DNA from 3 places in the Shewanella sp. 0m-8 genome. Region 3 is predicted to be linked to each of the others. Evidence: predicted binding sites of a transcription regulator. Region 3 holds the regulator's gene; each other region holds the start of a gene.
What was found. Region 3 encodes sigma-54, which starts transcription at its own class of promoters, with help from an activator protein. Its sites were predicted from a motif close to GTTGGCACGNNNNTNGNNT; they were not measured.
Positions count from the first base shown of each region.

Region 1 (7,494 bases), on a different contig from region 3:
CTTTACTGCTGACTATCGGCTGTGCAAGCACCGAGGGCGATAATCCCGCTGAGCAGCAGATGGCTAACGGTTATGGTTTGCCGCATACCGCTGCGATAAATCATTTGTCTCAACAGATGGCCAATGAACTGGTTCGGCAAAACGACAGCTTGCGCCCAAATCAGCCATTGCTGGTGGCAACCCCGGTATTGGTATCAGATATGACATCGACCAATGCGCTTGCTTTGCAATATCAACAAGGTTTGATTGCGGCGTTACATGATCATCAGTTCAATTTAGTTGATATTAATGTCAGTGATGCCCTTAAGGTCACTGCTGATGGTGAGTTTATTATGAGTCGTGATTGGCAGCAATTGTCCTCAGACTTACCGGTTGAGAATGTGGTGGTTTCGACGATGAGTTTATCGACCCAAGGGGTGGCAATTAATAGCCGAATCGTCAATGTGACTAATAACCGTGTGGTATCGGCGGCGCAAGGTTTTGTTAATGCCGCTGCGATGCCTGGTTATATTCGCGTTTCAGAAAAGGTAGTGTCAGAAAATGGGTTACTTTATCGCAATAACCAAGGCGGGCTGCAATCGGTGAAAATAGTAGGGGATAAATAGATGAAAGCCGTTCTTTTATGTGCCGCGTTAACCCTTTGTGCATGCTCGGCACAAGACCGCTATGTGCAGTATGAAACAGAGGCGCCACGCTCTTTTCCCAAGTTGAGCGCAACCGGTTATGCACCGCTGGACACTCAACCTGCAGCTGAACATTCTCAGCGTGTATTAATGGCAATGCAAGCCTCGAAAATTGCGGCGTATCGTGAACTTGCAGAGCAGGTTTATGGTCAACAATTGAGTGCAAGTAGCCAGATGAGTGACTGGATGTTATCTAGTGATGAAATTCAAGCGTCTGTATCGGGCGTTATTCGTGGTGCTAAAATAGTAAAAAGTTATCCTGCTGGTGAGCATTATGTGACGGAACTAGAGTTAGATTTTGAGCAAGTATGGGCACTATATCAGCAGCAACACCGCTCGCAACGAGTGAAAGAAATTACGTATTTTTAAGGGGCAGGGCGTTCGCAGGCTCACTTCGAGGACGCTTCGCTTCTAGGTCCTAGGAAAAGCGCAAGAAAAGTCAAAAGCTTGAATTGGTTTTATTTATGCAATTGCTTTGATCTTTATGCTTTGCTAGAACCTAGAACCTAGAACCTAGAACCTAGAACCTAGAATCTAGAATCTTCTTTTTTCGTAGGTCGGCATTAATGCCGTCGTTTTTCTTTTCCTTAAGCGAAGCGCTCCGTAGTGACCTTCAATTAAATTAAACAGTCACGTGCCGTAAGGCCGAAGGCCGAAGGCCGTTCGTCTTCGCGTTTCCCGTCTTAGCTTTAACCTAGTACCTGCCTTTCCTCGTACCTTCTTTATAAAGTAGGTCGGCCTTTATGCCGTCAGTTTTGAAGTGATACGTAAGCTTTGATGGGCTAAAGCCCAAGCTACAGCTCAAGCTACAATTGCGATGATACGTTATGTTAGTTGTTACGGTGGGCTCTGTAATGTCTAGGCTCTTTGCTTTTGTATAAGCTAAGCGTTCTGTAGTGACCTTCAATTAAATTAAACAGTCATGTGCCGTAAGGCCGAAGGCCGTTCGTCTTCGCGTTTCCTGTCTTAGCTTTAACCTAGGATCTAGAAGTCGCAACGCGACGCTCTCGAAGTGACATTCAATTGAGACAAAGTCACGTCCTCGCAGCGAAGCGTCCTTTATTTAAAACCGTTAAGCTTTTAAATTATTTCCAAGCGTTGAAATACTAGAGGTTTTTCCTTTGCCATCGTAAGTTAGGCTCGACGCATTTCGGCTTACCTGTAGCGCTTGTGAGAATCGATTTAAGCTGGCTAAACTTAATTCAATCAGTGACTCATTTTCAGCATTGAGTTGTTGGCACTCGGCTAATAAGACTTTGGTGTCGGTCACTTGTGTAGATAATGTAGGATCGGTTTTTAATAAGGCTAGATCAGGCTGAACGGCAATCATCTCATCATTTTGTTTAAGGCTAGCCAATAGGTTTGCCTTAGTGCTGGCTAACGACAACAAAACATCGGCTTGCTGAGCATGCAAGGCTTGTTTTTCTTGGCTAATAACCGCGTTTAGCTCAGTCAACACTTGGTGTTGTGAGCTAAGGAGTTGAGATAAATTTGTCATAATGGCCTTGTTAATTTTCGCTCTATTGAGTTCGCTGCTTTGACCCGTTATGTCCTACTTTGCACATAAGCTAGCACATAGCGCTTACTTTAAATCTTTAAGATCATTTTCAAAGTTTGCGATGTTACTTGCAAGCTTATCTGGATCGATTTTGTAACGCCCTTCGGCAATTGCGGCTTTAATTTCGTCTACTTTCTTTTGGTCTATTTCTGGCATGTCAGCCATCTTAGTTTGTACATTTTGGATCTGTTGAGCCTGTGCGGTAATCGACACCGAGTCGCCTTTCTGTGCGGCGGGAGTGGGTGTTGTTGGCGCAGTTTGTGCTGATGTTGCTTTGGTACTCGCACCCGTACTAATTCGCGTATTGGCGTGAGGGTTTACTTGTTTAATATCAATAGCCATTTTGAAATCCAACAGTTAAAAAAGAGTTTCTTACCCATGCTATCGGCAGCATCACTGGTTACTTTAGGACTTTTTACATTCTTCTATTCGTACATTCTTACATTCTTACTTCGACTTGGCCAACGCCAGTGACGCGAGCATCGAGTTTTTTATGGGAGTGGCTATTTTTTATGCGAACTTTATCACCCACGTTGCCATCATGCAGTGCTTCACCAACGGTTTTAATTTCAAAATTGTCAGAGCGCGCATATATCGACACGCTATCGCCTTTACACACAATACAGAGTTGGTTGGCAAAAATGGGGTGCCCCGGTGCGACACGTCGTTTTAATCTCGCCCCTATCACTTCGGAGATACTTTCAAACTGTTGGCCCCGCAAAGTGGTTTGCTCAATATATTCGAGTGCAATATCGTCTCTAGATAACAGATCACCCGGCCCCATGGTCGATTTTGCGACTACAACAGGGTACAGGATCTCCACTCTTACCGATAAGAACATCTGCCAGGGATAACTTAAATCTGGACTGTTGCAGCTAATTTTAACTGTATTGTTACGGCGGATAGCACGATCGCTGGCGATTTCGGCGGTGATGGGTAAGTAGCAGTTGGGTAAGTTGACACGCGTATCTAGGCTCTGAGGGCTGATATTAATCTTTGCCTTATCAGGCGCTTCAATTTTTTCTTCAATAGCCGCTATAGCTAATTGAGAAATGGTCGATACAGATGGAATACTGGCAGCTGTAGTGGCAGTTGCCGCCATTGGGGTCAAAAGTACAACTAAAATGATGCAAAAGTAGATTTTCATAATGAATGCAGTGGCTTGATTCGCTAATATGCGACAATATTGTGTTATGTGCTGAACTGCAGTCATCTTTATCCTTTTGGATTGGTTGGCGTCATTAGTTTGACTGAAAAGGCCGTACTCGCTTGGATAGCTCCAAGTAAGCAATTAATGTGCCTAAAAGTGATGGTTGTGTGAAATATGGCGTCAAACCTTGTGTGAAATACACCGAGTGTAGCCAAATTATAAAGACTATTTACACACACTAATTAAATTGAAATAGATATCGCCTACATGAGTAGGTACAAGGCAAAAAATGTATGTCGAATATTCTCGAATCAGTCAATAAACGGACTCAATTGGTTGGACAAAACCGCCTAGAATTATTGTTATTTAAGCTAAATGGACGTCAACGATTTGGTATTAATGTTTTTAAAGTCAAAGAGGTGTTGCAGTGTCCACCTTTAACAAACTTACCAAAATTGAACTCCAAGGTGCGCGGCGTTGCTCATGTTCGCGGTATGATGATTTCGGTGATTGACTTGAGTGCGGCAACCGGTGGTCGTCCAATCGAGAATATTGAAAACAGCTTCATTATTATCTCAGAATATAACCGCAGTGTGCAGGGCTTCTTGGTCAGTTCAGTTGAGCGAATTATTAATATGAACTGGGAAGCCATTATGCCGCCACCACAAGGGGCGGGCAAATCCTCTTATCTGACCGCGGTGACTGAAATTGAAAACGAATTAGTTGAGATTTTAGATGTTGAGAGAATTCTTGATGAAATTTCACCCGTTAACACTAACACCAGTAAAGAGCTGGATGATGCCTTAACGATTGACCGTGATAAGCATTACCACATTATGGTGATTGATGACTCATCGGTCGCTCGTAAGCAAATTATTCGCGCGCTCACTTCGCTCGATTTACAAATAGATACAGCCAAAGACGGTAGAGAAGCGTTGAATAAACTGCGGGCGATATCGGCAGAGCTTGATGACGTATCAACTGAGATCCCATTGATTATTTCTGACATTGAAATGCCAGAGATGGATGGTTATACCTTAACCGCAGAAATTCGTGATGATCCTAAGCTAAGAAACATTAAAGTGGTATTACACACTTCATTAAGCGGTGTGTTTAATCAGGCGATGGTGCAAAAGGTGGGGGCTAACGATTTTATCGCTAAGTTTAACCCTGATGAGTTAGCCGCAGCGGTAAACAAGCATTTAAGCCTGTAGTTGCCATTAGTTGCCGTTATTTAGTATCAGCATAAACCATAGCTTGCTTGTGTTTGTGTTGATGCTAAGGTATAAACCTGCGTTCGTTTTTACCCGTGGTCGATGTTGATTGACCACTGTGGTTTGTTTTACTGAATTAGGATATTAGAGTGGCGAATAAATCTCTTGCTGAGAATGAGTACAATCAATTTAGATTATTCTTAGAACAGCACAGCGGTATTGTGTTGGGAGAAAATAAGCAGTATCTGGTGCGTAGCCGACTAGCACCTCTTATGGGCAAATATAATTTGCCATCCTTATCAGACGTGGTTAAGCATTCGATGAAACCGACTGAGCGCCAATTGCGCACTGAAGTTATCGATGCTATGACGACAAATGAAACCTTATGGTTTCGCGACCGTTATCCTTTCGAGTTATTGTCGAGTACGATTTTACCCACATTTAGTCGTTTAGGCCGACCGGTAAAAATCTGGTCTGCAGCCTGTTCTTCAGGTCAAGAGCCGTATTCGTTAGCGATGACAATATTAGAGCATCAACAGCGCAAGCCTGGCAGCTTACCCGCCAGTGCAAGTATTCTGGCAACAGATTTGTCACCCTCTATGCTTGAGCGCTGTAAAAATGCGCAATACGATAATCTTGCCTTAGGTCGTGGTTTGTCTGATGAACGCAAACGTCAGTTTTTTGATGCTTTGCCCTCAGGCAACATGGTTGTTAAAGACAACGTTAAGCGCTTAGTCAATTTTCGCGCCCATAACCTGCTAGAAAGTTATACCTTACTAGGTAAGTTCGATATTATTTTTTGCCGTAATGTGTTGATCTATTTTTCACCAGAGGCAAAGCGGAAAATCCTACGGCAATTTGCTGCCGCGTTAAATCCTAACGGCATACTGTTTCTAGGCGCGTCCGAGTCTATAGCGGGTCTGTCTGATGAATTTGATATGGTGCGTTGTAACCCTGGGATCTACTATCAAAAACGAGGCTAATGCTTTGTTTGCTCGACTCTGCTTCTACTAACGCGTCTTTGTGACGCGTTTTTTATCTCTAGCATTCGATGTTGAATGTGTCTCCTAGCTAATCTTTCAAGTATCTCTCTAATTTGGCACAACTATTGCTTTGTTCTAGCTATCGAGCTGAGGAGGCAATTTTATGGCGATTAGTTTTGACAAAGCATTAGGGGTTCATCAATACACTTTGGGCGTTCGCTCCCAGCGTGCAGAGATCCTGTCTTCAAATATTGCAAATGCTGATACGCCAAATTATAAAGCCCGTGATATCGATTTTTCTAAAGCGATGGGGGCGGCTCAATCTCAGCAATCGGGTTTAGCTATGGCTAAAAGCGATACTAAACACTTCGATATGGCGGCATTAACTCAGCAACATGTGGGCTACCGGGTGCCAAATCAGCCTGATACGGGTGACGGTAACACGGTTGATATTCAGCAAGAGCAGTCTTCTTTTATGCAAAACGCACTGGAATATCAAATGTCACTGGGTTTTCTTGACAGTAAGTTCGCTGGTATGAAAAAAGCACTTAGAGGCAGTTAATCATGAGCTTATTTAATATTTTTAACGTTGCAGGTTCTGGTATGTCGGCCCAATCGGTCAGACTTAACACCACGGCGAGTAATATTGCCAATGCTGATTCTGTATCAAGCAGTGTGGGTGAAACCTACCGTGCGCGTCATCCTATCTTTGAAGCTGAAATGAGTAAGGCGCAGCAGCATCAAAGTGCAGCGCAGTCAGTTGCCGTTAAAGGGATTGTTGAAAGTGATATGCCACTGAATAAAGAGTTTTCGCCAGGTCACCCTATGGCGGACACCGATGGCTTTATCTACAAGCCTAATGTAAATGTAATGGAGGAGATGGCTAACATGATTTCAGCCTCTCGCTCTTATCAAATGAACGTACAAGTCACTGAAGCAGCAAAATCGATGCTTCAGCAGACATTAAAAATGGGCAAATAAACTCAGTGAAAGCTGGAGGTAAATTTTGAGCCTTATTAATCCGCTCACCGCAACACAGCCGGCTGCTAGCCAGCCACAACAGGCTAATGCTATTTCGCCACAAACAGCGCAGGCTGCGACTCAGAGTACGGCTGCATCGGCGACTAACACTGAGCAGACATCAACGGGGAACCCGTTTCTTGATGGCTTACGTTTGCCTGAAGAAAGCGCTATTCCTGAACCCAATAGCCAGGAGTTAACCCAAGAGGATTTCTTCTCGCTATTGAGTCAACAGCTGTCGATGCAAGATCCCTTTAAGCCTGTTGAAAATGATCAGATGATCCAGCAGATGGCGTCTTTCTCAACGGTAGACGGGATCAGCAAACTGAACGAAGAGATTGTTAATCTAAATGCGTTAACCAGCTCAAGTCAGGCGTTACAGGCCTCAGGCCTTGTTGGCCAAAAGGTACTTATCCCGTCGGATACAGCGCATATCTCTGCTGAAGATCCGAACATGAAAGGCATCATCAGTACGCCGGAACCTGTCGAATCAATCATCGTCCGTATCGAAGATGAAAAAGGTCAGCTAATCACTACCTACAATGTCGATGGCAGTGCGGGTGGCAATATCGATGTCAGCTGGGATGGTTTAGATAAGAACGGCCAGCCCGTAGCTGATGGTAACTATACCTTCAAAGCCAGCGGTAAAGTTAACGGCACAAGCGAAGAGCTACCGGTATCGACTTACGCACATGTTACTAGCGTTTCACTTGGCACAGCAGCGACAGGCGCTATCTTAAACTTACGTGGCGTTGGCGGAATTAAGATCAGTGATGTGTTAGCTGTATCTGAAACCTAATAGCTAGAAACTCATTTTGCGAGATGTTGCGGCTTAAGATAAAGCGCCAATGTTTCGAAACCGAATTAAACAAGGATTGAGGTGAAT
Region 1 is NZ_JBRIMB010000004.1:43,860-51,353, reverse strand. It holds gene ACVBIO_RS03075 (FlgO family outer membrane protein) at 1-605, shown strand, start outside; gene ACVBIO_RS03070 (LPP20 family lipoprotein) at 606-1,052, shown strand; gene ACVBIO_RS03065 (flagella synthesis protein FlgN) at 1,756-2,181, opposite strand; gene flgM (flagellar biosynthesis anti-sigma factor FlgM) at 2,266-2,583, opposite strand; gene flgA (flagellar basal body P-ring formation chaperone FlgA) at 2,681-3,388, opposite strand; gene ACVBIO_RS03050 (chemotaxis protein CheV) at 3,685-4,605, shown strand; gene ACVBIO_RS03045 (CheR family methyltransferase) at 4,749-5,588, shown strand; gene flgB (flagellar basal body rod protein FlgB) at 5,752-6,150, shown strand; gene flgC (flagellar basal body rod protein FlgC) at 6,153-6,569, shown strand; gene flgD (flagellar hook assembly protein FlgD) at 6,595-7,407, shown strand.
Region 1: the regulator sigma-54 is predicted to act here: its motif matches at 5,701-5,719, upstream of flgB (flagellar basal body rod protein FlgB).

Region 2 (7,494 bases), on a different contig from region 3:
ATTCCATCAGGGCAGTATGGCATTCACTAATAACTCGCTCGATATGGCGATTAACGGCGGTGGCTTCTTTGTGACCTCATCTGAAGCGGGATCACAAGATCATTCATTTACCCGTGCAGGCGCTTTCAAGTTTGACTCTAATAACTATATCGTTGACTCAGCAGGTAACTTCTTACAGACCTTCCCTGTAGATAAAGATGGTAACTCGACGTCGGTGAGTTTAACCACCACTAAACCGGTACAGATCCCTGATACCGCAGGTAGTCCGGTTAAGACTGATAACGTCGGCATTCAGATGAACCTAAATGCGGGCGAGGCGACACTCGATCCAGCAGCGTTCGATCCAGATGACCCAGATACATTTAATAACTCAACCTCAGTGACCATGTATGATTCACTGGGTGAGCCACACATTTTAACCTCATACTTTGTACGTCCTCCTAATGCCGCTCACACCGGTGAGAGTAACTGGGTAGCGTTTTATGCAGTCGACGGCAAACCTGTCGATTTAGATCCTGCCGCGGGTGAGTATAAGACTGATACCAACGGTGACGGTACGGCTGATGGCACTGCTAATGCTGAAAACGCAGGGGGTTGGAAAGGCGCGGCTATTTCATTTAACGATACTGGCGCATATACCGGCAGCAATCCAGCAGTTATTAAAACAGAAGCCTTAGGTGTTGGTGGTGCAGATGTATTAGGCGCTGGCGCTGATGGTAGCCAGACCTTAACGCTAAACTTTAATAACCCAACTCAGTATGCATCGCCATTTGAGGTGACAGAGTTAACTCAAGATGGTACTACGGTAGGGCGTTTAACTAACGTTGAAGTAGGCGCTGACGGCCTAATTAACGCCAGTTACAGCAATGGTTCAACAGTACCACTTGCACGTGTTGCCTTAGTGAGCTTTGCTAACGAGCAAGGGCTAACGCAAGCGGGTAATACCTCTTGGAAGGCGAGTTTAGACTCAGGCCCGGCACTTGCCGGAGAGGCAAACAGTGGTACTTTTGGTAGTGTTCGTTCATCGGCACTTGAACAGTCAAACGTAGACTTGACGACCGAACTCGTTGATTTGATCTCTGCTCAGCGTAACTTCCAGGCCAACTCAAGAACGCTTGAAGTGAACAACACGCTACAACAGACAGTTCTGCAAATCCGCTAAGCTTTAAAAAGCTAAGAAGGGCGCTCGCAGGCTCACTGCGAGGTCCCTTCTTGGTTTTAGGACCGAGGAAAAGCACAAGAGCCGAACGCTTCGCTCACGGAAGACGGAACGTTCGCAGGCTCACTCACAGAATGGTATAAGCTAAGAAGTTACTAGGGCGTTCGCAGGCTCACTTCGAGGACGCTTCTAGGTCCTAGAGAAAACGCAATAAAAGTCAAAAGCTTGCATTGGTTTTATTTATGCAATTGCTTTGATCTTTATGCTTTCCTAGAACCTAGAACCTAGAACCTTCTTTTTTCGTAGGTCGGCATTTATGCCGTCAGTTTAATCTGTTAAGTCTTTTCCGTAAGCGAAGCGTTCCGTAGTGACCTTCAATTCAATCAAACAGTCACGTGCCGTCAGGCCGCAGGCCGTTCGTATTTGCTTGTTCATCTTAGCTTTAACCTAGGATCTAGAAGTCGCAACGCGACGCCCTCGCAGTGGCATTCAATTAAAGTCAATAGTCACGTCCTAGCAGCGTAGCGTCCTTCTTTGTATATCTTGGCACGATGTTTGCTATTAATTTCGTTAGACGGAAGTTTGACGGAGTGTAAAGTGGACAAATTGCTCTATGTCGCGATGAGCGGCGCAAAACAGAATATGAATTCGTTGGCGGTCAGTGCCAACAATTTAGCAAACGCAAATACAGATGGCTTTAAAGCCTCTCTTGCTCAAGCTCGCTCTATGCAGGCTTTTGGCGAAGGTCTACCTACGCGCGTGTTCTCGATGACAGAAAGTCCGTCAGCTAATTTTTCTTGCGGTCCAATAAAAACCACTGGGCGTGATTTAGACATTGCCGTCAAAGGTGATGGCTGGATTGCTGTGCAAGCTGAAAATGGCGGTGAAGCGTATACCCGTTCAGGCAGCTTGCGTTTCGATAACTCTGGTGTGCTGCGTAATGATAGAGGCACGGCAGTGATGGGCGACAATGGCCCGATTGTATTGCCGCTACCCATTGAAAAGGTCGAAATCTCCCAAGATGGCATTGTATCTGTTCGTCCGTCGGGTGCCACAGCCGAGGTGATTGAAGAGGTTGCTCGCATCAAGTTGGTCAACCCGGGTAATCAAAATTTAATGCGCGGTGAAGACGGCTTGTTCCGTTTAATGTCGGGTGAGAATGCGCAGGCCGATCCAAGCGTCGGTCTGCTAAGCGGCGCAGTGGAAGGCAGTAACGTTAATGCCGTCCATGAGATGGTATCTATGATTGACCTACAGCGTCAGTTTGAGATGCAAGTGAAAATGATGAAAACAGCAGAAGAGAACGATCGCGCGTCCTCTTCCTTAATGCGCATAAGCTAGGAGAGACACTATGCATCCCGCTTTATGGATAAGTAAGACTGGTTTAGACGCTCAACAAACCGATATTTCAGTTATTTCTAATAACGTGGCTAACGCCAGTACCGTCGGGTTTAAAAAGAGCCGTGCTGTATTTGAAGACTTGCTGTATCAAAACGTCAGTCAAGCTGGCGGCATTAGCGCATCGAATACTAAATTGCCCAATGGTTTAAGTATTGGCGCCGGTACTAAAGTGGTCGCAACTCAAGAGATGTTTACTCAGGGCAACATGTTGACCACTGATAACTCGCTCGACTTGATGATTGAAGGCCCAGGTTTTTTTGAAGTGCAGATGCCAGATGGCACCGCAGCTTATACCCGCAATGGTCAGTTTAGTTTAGATGAAACCGGCCAAATCGTAACGCCGGGTTCAGGTTATGTGATCCAGCCTGCTATCACCATTCCAGAAGGCGCCACTAGCATTACCGTCTCGGCAGAAGGCGAAGTCTCTGTTAAGACGCCAGGTAATGCCGAAAACCAAGTGGTAGGTCAATTAGCCATATCCGATTTTATTAATCCGTCGGGACTCGACCCAATGGGACAAAACCTGTACGTAGAAACTGGGGCAAGTGGCACACCTATTCAAGGTACGGCTTCACTCGATGGTATGGGTGCAATCCGTCAGGGGGCGCTTGAAACCTCAAACGTGAACGTGACCGAAGAGCTGGTAAACCTGATTGAAAGTCAGCGTATTTATGAGATGAACTCAAAGGTGATCTCTGCGGTTGACCAGATGTTGTCTTACGTTAACCAGAATCTTTAAGATATTTTAAGAGGCTTTGACTATGAAGCGTTTGTGGGCTGTTTTCTTTATGGTGGCTTTATCGGCTTGTAATTCGACCAATGGCAAGCCAATTGCTGATGATCCTTATTACGCGCCAGTTTATCCTGAAGCGCCGCCAACCAAAATCGCTGCAACCGGCTCTATGTATCAAGATAGTCAGGCATCGAGCCTTTACTCTGATATTAAAGCGTTAAAAGTGGGTGACATCATTACCGTGTTATTGATGGAGCAGACTCAGGCTAAAAAGAGCGCCAATAACGAGATCTCTAAAGGCACAGATCTGTCGCTTGACCCCATTTATGCTGGCGGCGGCAATGTGACCATTGGCGGCAATCCCATCGATTTACGCTACAAAGACAGCATGAATACCAAGCGCGAATCTGACGCCGACCAAAGCAACAGCTTATCTGGCAGTATTTCAGCTAACGTGATGCAGGTGCTTAATAACGGTAACCTGGTTATTCGTGGTGAAAAATGGATAAGCATCAATAACGGTGACGAGTTTGTTCGCATTACCGGTATTGTTCGCGCGCAAGATATTCGACCTGACAATACGATTGACTCACAAAGAGTGGCTAATGCTCGTATTCAGTACAGCGGAACGGGTACGTTCGCCGAAGTACAAAAAGTGGGGTGGTTAGCCTCGTTCTTTATGGGCAGCTGGTGGCCGTTTTAGGCTCTATATTGGCGCCTATTGCTAAGGATTTAGGATGATGAAATTAAAATTAGCATTGCTATGTGTCATGTTGGTATTGACGGCTCCCGTTCATGCCCAGCGTATCAAAGACATTGCAAACGTACAGGGTGTGCGTAGTAACCAGTTAATCGGCTACGGTTTAGTGGTGGGTTTACCGGGTACGGGGGAAAAGACCCGTTATACCGAGCAAACCTTTAAAACCATGTTGAAGAATTTTGGCATTAACTTGCCTGATAACTTTAGACCCAAGATTAAAAACATCGCGGTTGTTGCCGTCAGTGCTGACATGCCGCCGTTTATCAAGCCGGGTCAAACCCTAGATGTTACGGTTTCAAGTTTAGGTGAGGCAAAGAGTTTACGTGGTGGCATGTTACTGCAAACCTTCTTAAGAGGGGTTGACGGTAATGTGTATGCCATTGCTCAAGGCAGCATGGTTGTCAGTGGTTTTAGCGCCGAAGGGATGGATGGCTCTAAAGTTGTTCAAAACACACCAACAGTTGGACGTATACCCAATGGCGCGATTATTGAGCGTACTGTAGCAACGCCATTTTCTACCGGCGATCATTTAACCTTTAACTTGCGCCGTGCGGACTTCTCAACTGCAAAACGTTTAGCCGATGCGATTAACGATCTGTTAGGCCCTGGCATGGCAAGGCCACTTGACGCAGCATCAGTGCAAGTCAGTGCACCACGAGATGTATCACAGCGGGTATCTTTTTTGGCAACGCTTGAGAATATTGAAGTTGAGCCCGCCGCAGAATCAGCCAAGGTGATTGTTAACTCTCGCACCGGTACGATTGTCGTGGGTCAAAACGTCAAATTATTGCCAGCAGCGGTAACCCATGGTGGACTAACGGTGACAATTGCCGAGGCAACTCAGGTTTCTCAGCCTAATCCGTTTGCAAATGGTCAAACCGCAGTCACTACAGATAGCACTATTGATGTGGCAGAAGAAGATAGTCGTATGTTTATGTTTAACCCTGGAACCACGCTAGATGAGCTAGTTCGGGCGGTTAACCTAGTAGGCGCTGCACCGTCAGATGTGCTGGCAATTCTTGAAGCGTTAAAGATGGCAGGGGCTTTGCATGGTGAACTGATAATTATCTAAATATTGTCAGTTTTATTGGAAAGGTGTCATGGAGAAGTTGTCGAACGCATCGCAATTTCTGGATCTTGGAGGCCTAGACTCATTAAGATCCAGAGCGCAAAAAGATGAAACCAGCGCGTTAAAAGAAGTTGCCCAGCAATTTGAAGGGATCTTTGTGCAAATGCTGATGCAAAGCATGCGTGACGCCAATGCTGTCTTTGAATCAGACAGTCCAATGAACAGCCAATATACTCAGTTTTATGAGCAGATGCATGACCAGCAGATGTCATTGAATTTATCGGGTGAAGGCATGTTAGGTTTAGCCGACCTTATGGTGCAGCAACTCGACCCAGCAAACAGCCCCATGACACCAGCTTCTGTATTACGCGGTGATATTAATGCAAGTTCCAAAGCGGTAGCATTAACCATGGACAAACCTGATGTAATGCAAATGCCGTCATCAAGGACACCAAGCTTGAATAGCATAGCTACAGAAGCTGGAGCATTTGCAGGGGCTAATCAAATAACACCGCAACAAGTTAATCAACCTAGTAGCTTAATTGCGTCTGGCTCAAATCAAGCAATGGTTGCCAATCATCCGTTATTTTCAATCAAACAAACAGACACCTTAGATTCAGTATTAAGTGGCAAAGTATTGCCGTCAGCGGCTGTCGATGCTGACAAGTCTCAGGCAAACTTTACTAGTCAACAAGAGTTCGTTTCGCGTTTGTATCCTCATGCTGAAAAAGCGGCAAAAGAGCTAGGTACCACACCTGAAATATTGATTGCTCAGTCTGCTCTCGAAACTGGTTGGGGGCAAAAAATGGTTAAGGGTCAACAAGGCCAGCAAAGTAACAATTTATTCAATATAAAGGCCGATAGTCGTTGGCAGGGCGAACATGCATCTGTTAACACGTTGGAATATGAACAAGGCATTGCTGTTAAGCAGCGAGCCAACTTCAGAGTCTATGAGGATATTGGTCAAAGCTTTAATGACTTTGTTGCTTTTGTTGGGAATGGTGAGCGTTACCAAGATGCGTTAAAACAAGCTGCAAATCCACAGGCTTTTATCCGTTCTTTACAAGATGCAGGCTATGCAACCGATCCGAAATACGCTGATAAAGTTATTCAAGTAATGCAGACGATTACTCGTGACTTTAAAGATGTTTTACAAGGGGTTAAATAGTGCAAACACAAGTTGTTCATCCTCTTGATTTAGGGAGTCAGTAATTATGTCTTTAGATTTAATGAATATTGCTCGTACGGGCGTGCTGGCTTCGCAGTCACAATTAGCTATTACCAGTAATAACATTGCTAACGCTAATACTGCAGGCTACAACCGCCAGGTAGTTTCGCAATCGGCTCTAGATTCCCAGCGTGTAGGTAATGATTTTTATGGCGCAGGTACTTATGTATCTGACGTTAAACGTGTGTACAACGATTATGCGACCCGAGAGCTGCGGATAGGTTCTACTGCGGTGAGTGAGTCGCAAACCACTTTTGGTAAAATGAGTGAACTCGACCAGATTTTCTCTCAGTTAGGAAAAGCGGTACCGCAAGGGCTGAATGATTTTTTTGCCAGTATGAATGCGTTAGCTGATGTACCGGGTGATATTGGTATGCGAGATTCACTTTTAACTAATGCTAAGAATCTAGCAAATACCGTCAACCAAATGCAAGGTCACCTTGACGGCCAAATGAGCCAAACCAATGATCAGATTGCTGCGGTAACTGACCGCATCAATGAGATCAGCAATGAACTTGGTAACATTAACCGTGAATTGATGAAATCCCAAGGCCAAGATATGCAATTGCTGGATAAGCAAGACGCATTAATTTTGGAACTTAGCGAATATGCTTCTGTAAATGTGGTGCCATTAGATTCAGGCGCTAAGAGCATTATGCTGGGTGGTTCGGTCATGCTGGTGTCGGGTGAAAAGTCGATGCAAATGGGGACATTTCAAGGCGATCCTTATCCCAATGAGCTTCAGATCACTGCCCAATCCGGTGATAAAAGCATGGTGGTTGACGCGAGTAAACTAGGCGGCCAGCTAGGTGCATTAGTTAATTATCGTGACGAAACACTATTACCATCGCAAATGGAGCTTGGTCAATTGGCTTTGGGTATTAGTGATGCTTTTAACCAAGCTCAAGCTCAGGGCTTCGATTTAAATGGTCAGGTCGGCGGTAACATTTTTACCGATATCAATGACCCATCAATGCAAATAGGCCGTGTAGGAGCACTATCAACAAATACAGGTACCGCAGCATTAAGCGTTAATATTGATGAGGTTGGAGACCTAAGCGGCAGTAGTTATGAATTGAAGTTTACCGCACCATCAACTTACGAGCTAAAAGATGCCGCTAGCGGCAATGTTACGCCGCTAATA
Region 2 is NZ_JBRIMB010000004.1:36,165-43,658, reverse strand. It holds gene flgE (flagellar hook protein FlgE) at 1-1,162, shown strand, start outside; gene flgF (flagellar basal-body rod protein FlgF) at 1,757-2,500, shown strand; gene flgG (flagellar basal-body rod protein FlgG) at 2,511-3,299, shown strand; gene flgH (flagellar basal body L-ring protein FlgH) at 3,322-3,996, shown strand; gene ACVBIO_RS03005 (flagellar basal body P-ring protein FlgI) at 4,034-5,125, shown strand; gene flgJ (flagellar assembly peptidoglycan hydrolase FlgJ) at 5,154-6,290, shown strand; gene flgK (flagellar hook-associated protein FlgK) at 6,337-7,494, shown strand, end outside.
Region 2: the regulator sigma-54 is predicted to act here: its motif matches at 1,702-1,720, upstream of flgF (flagellar basal-body rod protein FlgF).

Region 3 (7,494 bases):
CCTTAATGCCAGTCATTAAGCGCATGGGGCTGCCAATGATCTCTGTCACGGGTAAGCCAGATTCTAATATGGCGAAGCTGGCGCAACTGCACCTTTGCATTGAAGTACCAGAAGAAGCTTGCCCACTTGGGCTTGCACCAACGTCGAGCACCACAGCAACATTAGTCATGGGCGATGCCCTAGCGGTTGCGTTATTGCAAGCGCGCGGCTTTACTCAAGATGACTTTGCACTGTCTCACCCCGGCGGTAGCCTAGGGCGAAAATTGCTACTTAAAGTCAGTGATGTCATGCATAAGGGCTGTGAGTTACCAAGTGTGCAAAATGATATCTGTATTACTGAGGCGCTGTACGAGATCTCTAAAAAAGGCTTAGGCATGACAGCGGTTGTTGATGCCAGCAACACCTTAGTCGGTATTTTCACCGATGGTGACCTACGCCGGGTTATCGACGCTGAAGTCAATTTACGCACTACTCCTATCGCAGAGGTGATGACTAAAGGCTGCGTCACCATTACCGATAACGTGCTTGCAGCAGAAGCATTAAAAGTCATGGATACTAAGAGTATTAATGGTTTAATCGTGATTAACGACAAACAACAGCCTGTTGGCGCATTAAACATGCTAGATATGGTCAAAGCAGGAGTAATTTAATATGTCCAAGCAAGGTTTATACGGCCCTATTAGCGATGTAGTCTGGCAAGCAGCCAGCAAGATAAAACTACTCATTTGCGATGTTGATGGCGTGTTTTCCGACGGCCTAGTCTATATGAGCAACAGCGGTGAAGAACTTAAAACATTCCATACTCGTGATGGATATGGCGTACGCTCAGTATTATCTAGTGGCATCCAAGTGGCGATTATCACCGGTCGTAAATCACAAATCGTTGAAGACAGGTTTACCGCTCTAGGCGTTACCCACATCTACCAAGGTGTCGATAACAAGTTAGCCCCCTATAATGAACTGCTATCACTTTATAATGTTAGCCCTGAAGAGGTCGCTTATATTGGTGATGACATGGTGGACTTGCCCGTTATGCAGCAGGTTGGTCTTTCCGTTTGTGTGGCCGATGGTCACCCATATGTAAAACAACATGCAAAAATGACCACCCATATTAAAGGCGGCCACGGCGCCCTACGCGAACTCACTGATTTACTACTATTAAGCCAAGACAAGTTTGACTCAGCTCATGGGATGAGTATATGAACCGCGTCACCCTTGCGATAATCGCACTTTTTGGCACTGCACTTTTGCTCTATTGGCAAGTTCAGTCTAAAAAAAGCGAGCAGGAGCTGAATATCGATACAAGTCAGCGACCCGACTATATTATCGATGATCTACGTAGCATCGAATATAACGAGTTAGGCTTCATCAATAGCGAAGTAACAGCGAAACACATGGAACACTTTGATAGCGTCAATATGACCTATTTTACTGAGCCTGTTTATCTCATTTACCCTGATGATGGCCTAGCCGAATGGCGACTTAAAAGTGATAAAGGCAGCCTGAATAAAGTCACTGGCAAGGTAACGCTAGAAAACAATGTTATTATCGACTCGATTAGCCCAGAAGAGCCGATACAGACGTTAAGCACCAGCTATTTAGATCTTGATTTGAATACTATGATCATGACGTCAGATGAAATTATCCACGTCACTGGCAACGAATTCGTCATTCAAGGTGTAGGCTTATATGCCGACCTGAATGCCCAGAGCGTAAAACTAATCAGCCAAGTAGAAGGTATCTACGAAGCTCAGTAACGCCAACATATTGAACAATTTTACACTCATACTAGCTAAAGAAAACGCTTTAGCTGAGTAGAAGGACGCTATGAAATACAATCAATCTATCCTTGCAGGCCTATTTTGTCTGCTCAGTTTCAGCTCTGTTGCTAAAGTTGATGACCTGATGCAAGAGGTGAAAATTGCGGCCGCTAGCCAAGAAGCTGATATCAAGAATAATCAGGTTATCTTTTTTGGGCCTGTCGAAGTCACTCAGGGCACAATCAAGATGAATGCCGATAAGCTACGGGTTTTCTCAAAAGAAGATAAGAGCGGTAAAACGCTTGTGGCGACTGGTAACCCAGCCACTTACACCCAAACAATGGATGATGGACGCCCGGCAACGGCTAGCGCAAAAGAGATCCGCTACGAACTTGCTACGCGCACACTCACCTTAGTCGGCGAAGCCACCCTAGCGCAAGACGGTAGCCAGGTCACAGGTAACCGCATTAAATACAACATCAGTTTGCAACAGCTTATTGCAGAAAGTACTGGCAAGGGCGATGACAGAGTTATCACCATTATTCAGCCTGAAACCTATCAGGAAGAGAAACCAGAATCGCCAGCGAAAAAGCAGGAACAGCAATGAACCAAATCACCTTAAAAGCGGTCAATCTTGCTAAGAGCTATAAAAATCGTGCCGTCGTACAAGATGTTAGCTTAACCGTAAAGACAGGTCAGATTGTTGGTTTGCTTGGCCCAAACGGTGCAGGTAAAACAACGACATTCTACATGGTGGTTGGCCTAGTACAGAGTGATAAGGGTAAGATCTTTATTGATGATGACGATCTTACGCTCGATCCTATGCATTTACGCGCCCGTAAAGGTATCGGTTACCTACCTCAGGAAGCCAGTATTTTTAGAAAGCTGTCAGTACGTGACAACATCATGGCCGTCTTACAGACTCGTCATGACATCAATAACGAGCAACGTGAAGAACAACTTGAGCATCTACTCGAAGAGTTTCATATCACTCACATTCGTGACAGCCAAGGTATGGCATTGTCTGGAGGCGAACGCCGCCGGGTAGAAATTGCTCGGGCACTCGCAGCTAATCCAAAGTTTATCTTGTTAGATGAGCCGTTCGCGGGTGTTGACCCCATTTCAGTTATCGATATTAAAAAAATTATTGAACAACTTAAGAGTCGCGGTCTGGGCGTACTGATCACCGATCATAATGTTCGCGAAACTTTGGACGTTTGTGAGCGTGCTTACATAGTAAGCCACGGAAATCTGATTGCTGAAGGTACACCTGCCGAAATCTTGGACAACCAACAGGTTCGAGCGGTGTACTTAGGTGAACAATTCAGGCTATAGTTAATTCACAGTATGGAAGCTGAAAAACTCAATATGGAATTATTTCCAAAAAAATCAACGTGTTGAGTTTTTGAGCAACCTTCGCCAGTTCAACGAGCTTTAACGTTTAACTACAGTGTAGGGAATAGCGGTAAAATGAAAGCGTCACTCCAGCTCAAAATGGGTCAACAGCTCACTATGACTCCCCAGTTACAACAGGCCATTCGCCTGTTACAACTGTCTTCTTTAGAGCTGCAACAAGAGATCCAACAAGCATTAGATTCTAATCCGTTACTGGAGCTAGATGAAGAGCAGTCAGATGGCGATATGATCAACGATGAAGATCACTCTGTAAATGACTCTAATAGTGAACTCACCCAAGATAGCGCAAGCGTTGACACCTCCGAAGCCCTCACCCAAGATTCCATGCCCGATGACCTGCCTATGGATACCACTTGGGATGAAGTCTACACCGTTTCCTCTAATGCTAGCTCAGGCGTAAGTCGTGAAGATGACATGCCATTCCAAGGCGAGACTAGCGAAGGCTTATATGAGCATCTTGAGTGGCAAAAGAACCTCACCCCATTTTCAGATAACGATCTTGCTATCGCCACCGCGATTATTGATGCGATCGATGAACGAGGTTATTTAACCCAGAGCTGTGACGAAATTCTCGAAGCGATGGGCGATCCTGAAACTGAACTCGATGAAGTCGAAGCCGTTTTAAAACGAATTCAACATTTTGATCCTATCGGTGTTGCCGCCCGCAACTTAAGTGAATGCCTACTTATCCAGCTAGCACAATATGCCGCAGATACACCGCACATTGAAAATGCAAGATTACTGATTAAAGACTATTTAGACCTTATTGCGGGGCGTGATTTTAGGCAGTTAATGCGTAAAACCAAACTCAAAGAGGATGATTTACGTGAGGCGATCACACTGATCCAAACTCTTAACCCAAGACCTGGGCTTGCCATTGCACGCAGTAAAGATGAATACGTCATTCCCGACGTGTCTGTCAGCAAGAAAAAAGGTCGCTGGGTGGTAGAGCTAAATCCTGACTATATGCCTAAGATTAATGTTAATCAGCATTACGCATCAATGGCGCGTAGCACAACGAATCAGGCCGACGGTCAATTTATCCGTGGCCACCTGCAAGAAGCTAAGTGGTTTATAAAGAGCCTGGAAAGCCGCAACGACACCTTATTGAAAGTGACAAACTGTATCGTCAAATTCCAGCAAGGCTTTTTTGAGTTCGGTGAAGAAGCCATGAAACCTATGGTACTCAATGACATTGCCGAAGCTGTTGAAATGCATGAATCTACCATTTCACGTGTTACCACACAGAAGTACATGCACACCCCAAGGGGCATTTTTGAACTAAAATATTTCTTCTCAAGCCATGTGGGTACCGACGATGGCGGAGAATGCTCATCGACAGCAATTAGGGCATTTATTAAGAAATTAGTCGCAGCTGAAAACCAGAGGAAACCGTTAAGCGATAGCAAAATGGCCCAGCTTCTGGCTGAACAAGGGATTAAAGTTGCTAGACGTACGATTGCAAAATATCGAGAAGCGATGCTGATCCCGCCCTCAAACCAACGTAAGAGTTTATAACTCAAAATTAGGCACATGGAGGATCGATAATGCAAATCAACCTGACAGGACATCACATCGAAATCACCGATTCACTACGCGGTTATGTAGAAGAGAAATTTACAAAGCTTGAACGACATTTCGATCAGATCAATAATGTGCACGTTATTTTGAATGTACAAAAAATGCAGCAGATTGCCGAAGCTAAAATTCACCTTAAAAAAGGGGAAGTATTTGCTATTTCGGAACATGCAGATATGTATGCTGCAATAGACTCCCTGATCGATAAACTAGATCGTCAGGTTATTAAACACAAAGAGAAGCTGACTAAACACTAACGATGGAACTAAGTACCATCCTGCAGCCGGAGTGCACTACCTGCGCCACTCCGGGCAGTAAGAAAAAAGTACTGGAGTTAATCAGTGACATTGCCGCTGTCCAGTACCCAACCCTTTCTTCACAAGAGATCTTTGAAAGTCTCTTGGCACGAGAGAAAATGGGTAGCACGGGAATAGGTAATGGTATAGCGATTCCTCATGGAAGGCTGTCGAATATAGAACGTCCAGTTGCAGTATTGGTTAAATGTGAAGTTCCTATCCCATTTGACTCATTCGATAAGCAGCCTGTCGATATTCTATTTGCTTTATTGGTGCCATCTGATCAGTGTGAGCAACATTTAGCAACACTGTCTTGTATGGCTGAAAAACTCAACGATAAAGCGGTGGTTAAGCAGTTGAGAAAGACCAGCAATGAATCAGAGCTATATCAAGTCATTACCCAATAGCTAACTACTCAGGTCTTTAAGTTATTTATTTTTTACACAAAAGGTAAATGATTTAAAGACCTAAGTAATTATTACAGCAATATTATTTATTCTTATTCACCCGCTCAACTTCTTGCTTTCAGCCTTAAAAAAGTTAATCTATACACTTACACAATATAACCACAAAAATCATACATTTTGTTTAATGTCTATCAGGTAACCATACGATGAAGCTTGTTTTAGTCTCAGGTCGCTCCGGTTCAGGTAAGTCCGTTCTATTAAGAATGCTAGAAGATCTCGGCTATTATTGTGTCGATAACCTGCCCTTGCCAATGATGGGGACCTTACTCAAAGAGCTATCGGGTAACACTAAGCTTGTCGCCATCAGTGTCGATATTCGTAACCTGCCAGAAAAGAAAGATGAGCTGGTTAAGCACCTCACTTTTCTGCCTGATGGGGTCGAGTTATTAAGCTTTTTCCTTAACTCAAGCGATGAAGTGCTACTTAAACGTTATAACGAGACCCGTCGTCTGCACCCTTTATCGCACGATAACATTTCGCTTAAAGAGGCCATTGCGCTAGAAGGTCGCTTGTTAGAGCCGCTAGCCAACATTGTCGATCATTATATCGATACCTCAAATCTCAACATTTACGATCTTAATGATCAGGTGCGTGAGATCCTACTTGGCAATCTTGATAAAGAGTTGATGATCAACTTCGAATCGTTTGGTTTTAAACATGGTATGCCAACCGAAGCTGACTTTATGTTTGATGTACGATTTTTGCCAAACCCACATTGGGAGCCCGACCTGCGCCCTATGACTGGGCTCGACCAACCAGTACAAGATTTCTTAAATGAACGCCCAATGGTCAACCTGTTTATTAAACAGATTGAAGATCTACTCGAAACTTGGTTACCCGATCTAGAACGTAACAACCGTAGCTACCTTACCATTGCGATTGGCTGTACCGGTGGCCAACACCGATCGGTTTATATCACTGAGCGCCTTGCTGCTCACTTCAAAGATGGCAAACATAAAATACAAGTCCGCCACCGTGAGCTAAAAAATGCCGACCATTGAACGTGAAGTTACCATCTGCAATAAACTAGGTCTTCACGCTCGCGCTGCCACAAAACTCGTTGTTTTAGCCTCCGAATTTGATGCTGAGATCACCATCATTCAAGGTGAGAAACAAGCCTCGGCTACAAGTGTACTAGGCTTATTGATGTTAGAAACAGGAATGGGAAAAACGGTACAACTCGTTGCAACCGGGACAGACGCCCAAGCAGCGCTCGATGCCATTTGCCAATTAATTGATGCCAGATTTGATGAAGATAATTAATTCGTTATTTTCCTAATGAATTTCCTAGCTACCGCACATAAATACTCTTGAGTTACGTTATGATAAGCGCCTTTAAAACGACCCAGTGAGGGAGCTATGCCGATTGAAGTCTTAGATAATCAAACAACTGACCAACGTCTCAATCAGCTGACTCAAGCATTAGGCAACGGTATGTTTGTCCACGTCCGCAACATGTTGCAGGATATGGCTGCAACGGACATTGCTTTTATTCTCGAATCTTCTCCACCTCGTACTCGTCAAGTGCTATGGCAACTGATTGACCAGGAACACACAGGTGAAATCCTCGACGAACTCGGTGAAGAGCTTAAAGACAGTCTCATTGCTCAGATGAGTCCAGAGCGCGTTGCAAAAGCCGCCGAAAACATGGACACCGATGACTTAGCCTATATTTTGCGAAGCCTGCCTGACAGCATCTTTAAGCAAGTTTTGCAGTCAATGACCAAGCAAGATCGCGTGCGTGTCGAACAAGCGCTGTCATACCCTGACGACACTGCTGGCAGCTTGATGAATACCGATACGGTTACCTTAAGGCCAGACGTCAATATCGACGTGATTTTGCGCTACTTGCGGATCCGCGGTGAACTTCCGCAAGCCACAGACATGCTATATGTGGTCGATAAACAAGACAGCGTGTTAGGTGGTGTACGTATTGCAGATCTGCTGACCTGTGACCCAAACGCCTCAGTACGTGAA
Region 3 is NZ_JBRIMB010000028.1:41,780-49,273, reverse strand. It holds gene ACVBIO_RS13805 (KpsF/GutQ family sugar-phosphate isomerase) at 1-650, shown strand, start outside; gene kdsC (3-deoxy-manno-octulosonate-8-phosphatase KdsC) at 652-1,203, shown strand; gene lptC (LPS export ABC transporter periplasmic protein LptC) at 1,200-1,757, shown strand; gene lptA (lipopolysaccharide transport periplasmic protein LptA) at 1,828-2,367, shown strand; gene lptB (LPS export ABC transporter ATP-binding protein) at 2,364-3,095, shown strand; gene ACVBIO_RS13780 (RNA polymerase factor sigma-54) at 3,231-4,694, shown strand; gene hpf (ribosome hibernation promoting factor) at 4,724-5,011, shown strand; gene ptsN (PTS IIA-like nitrogen regulatory protein PtsN) at 5,014-5,457, shown strand; gene rapZ (RNase adapter RapZ) at 5,664-6,518, shown strand; gene ACVBIO_RS13760 (HPr family phosphocarrier protein) at 6,505-6,780, shown strand; gene mgtE (magnesium transporter) at 6,877-7,494, shown strand, end outside.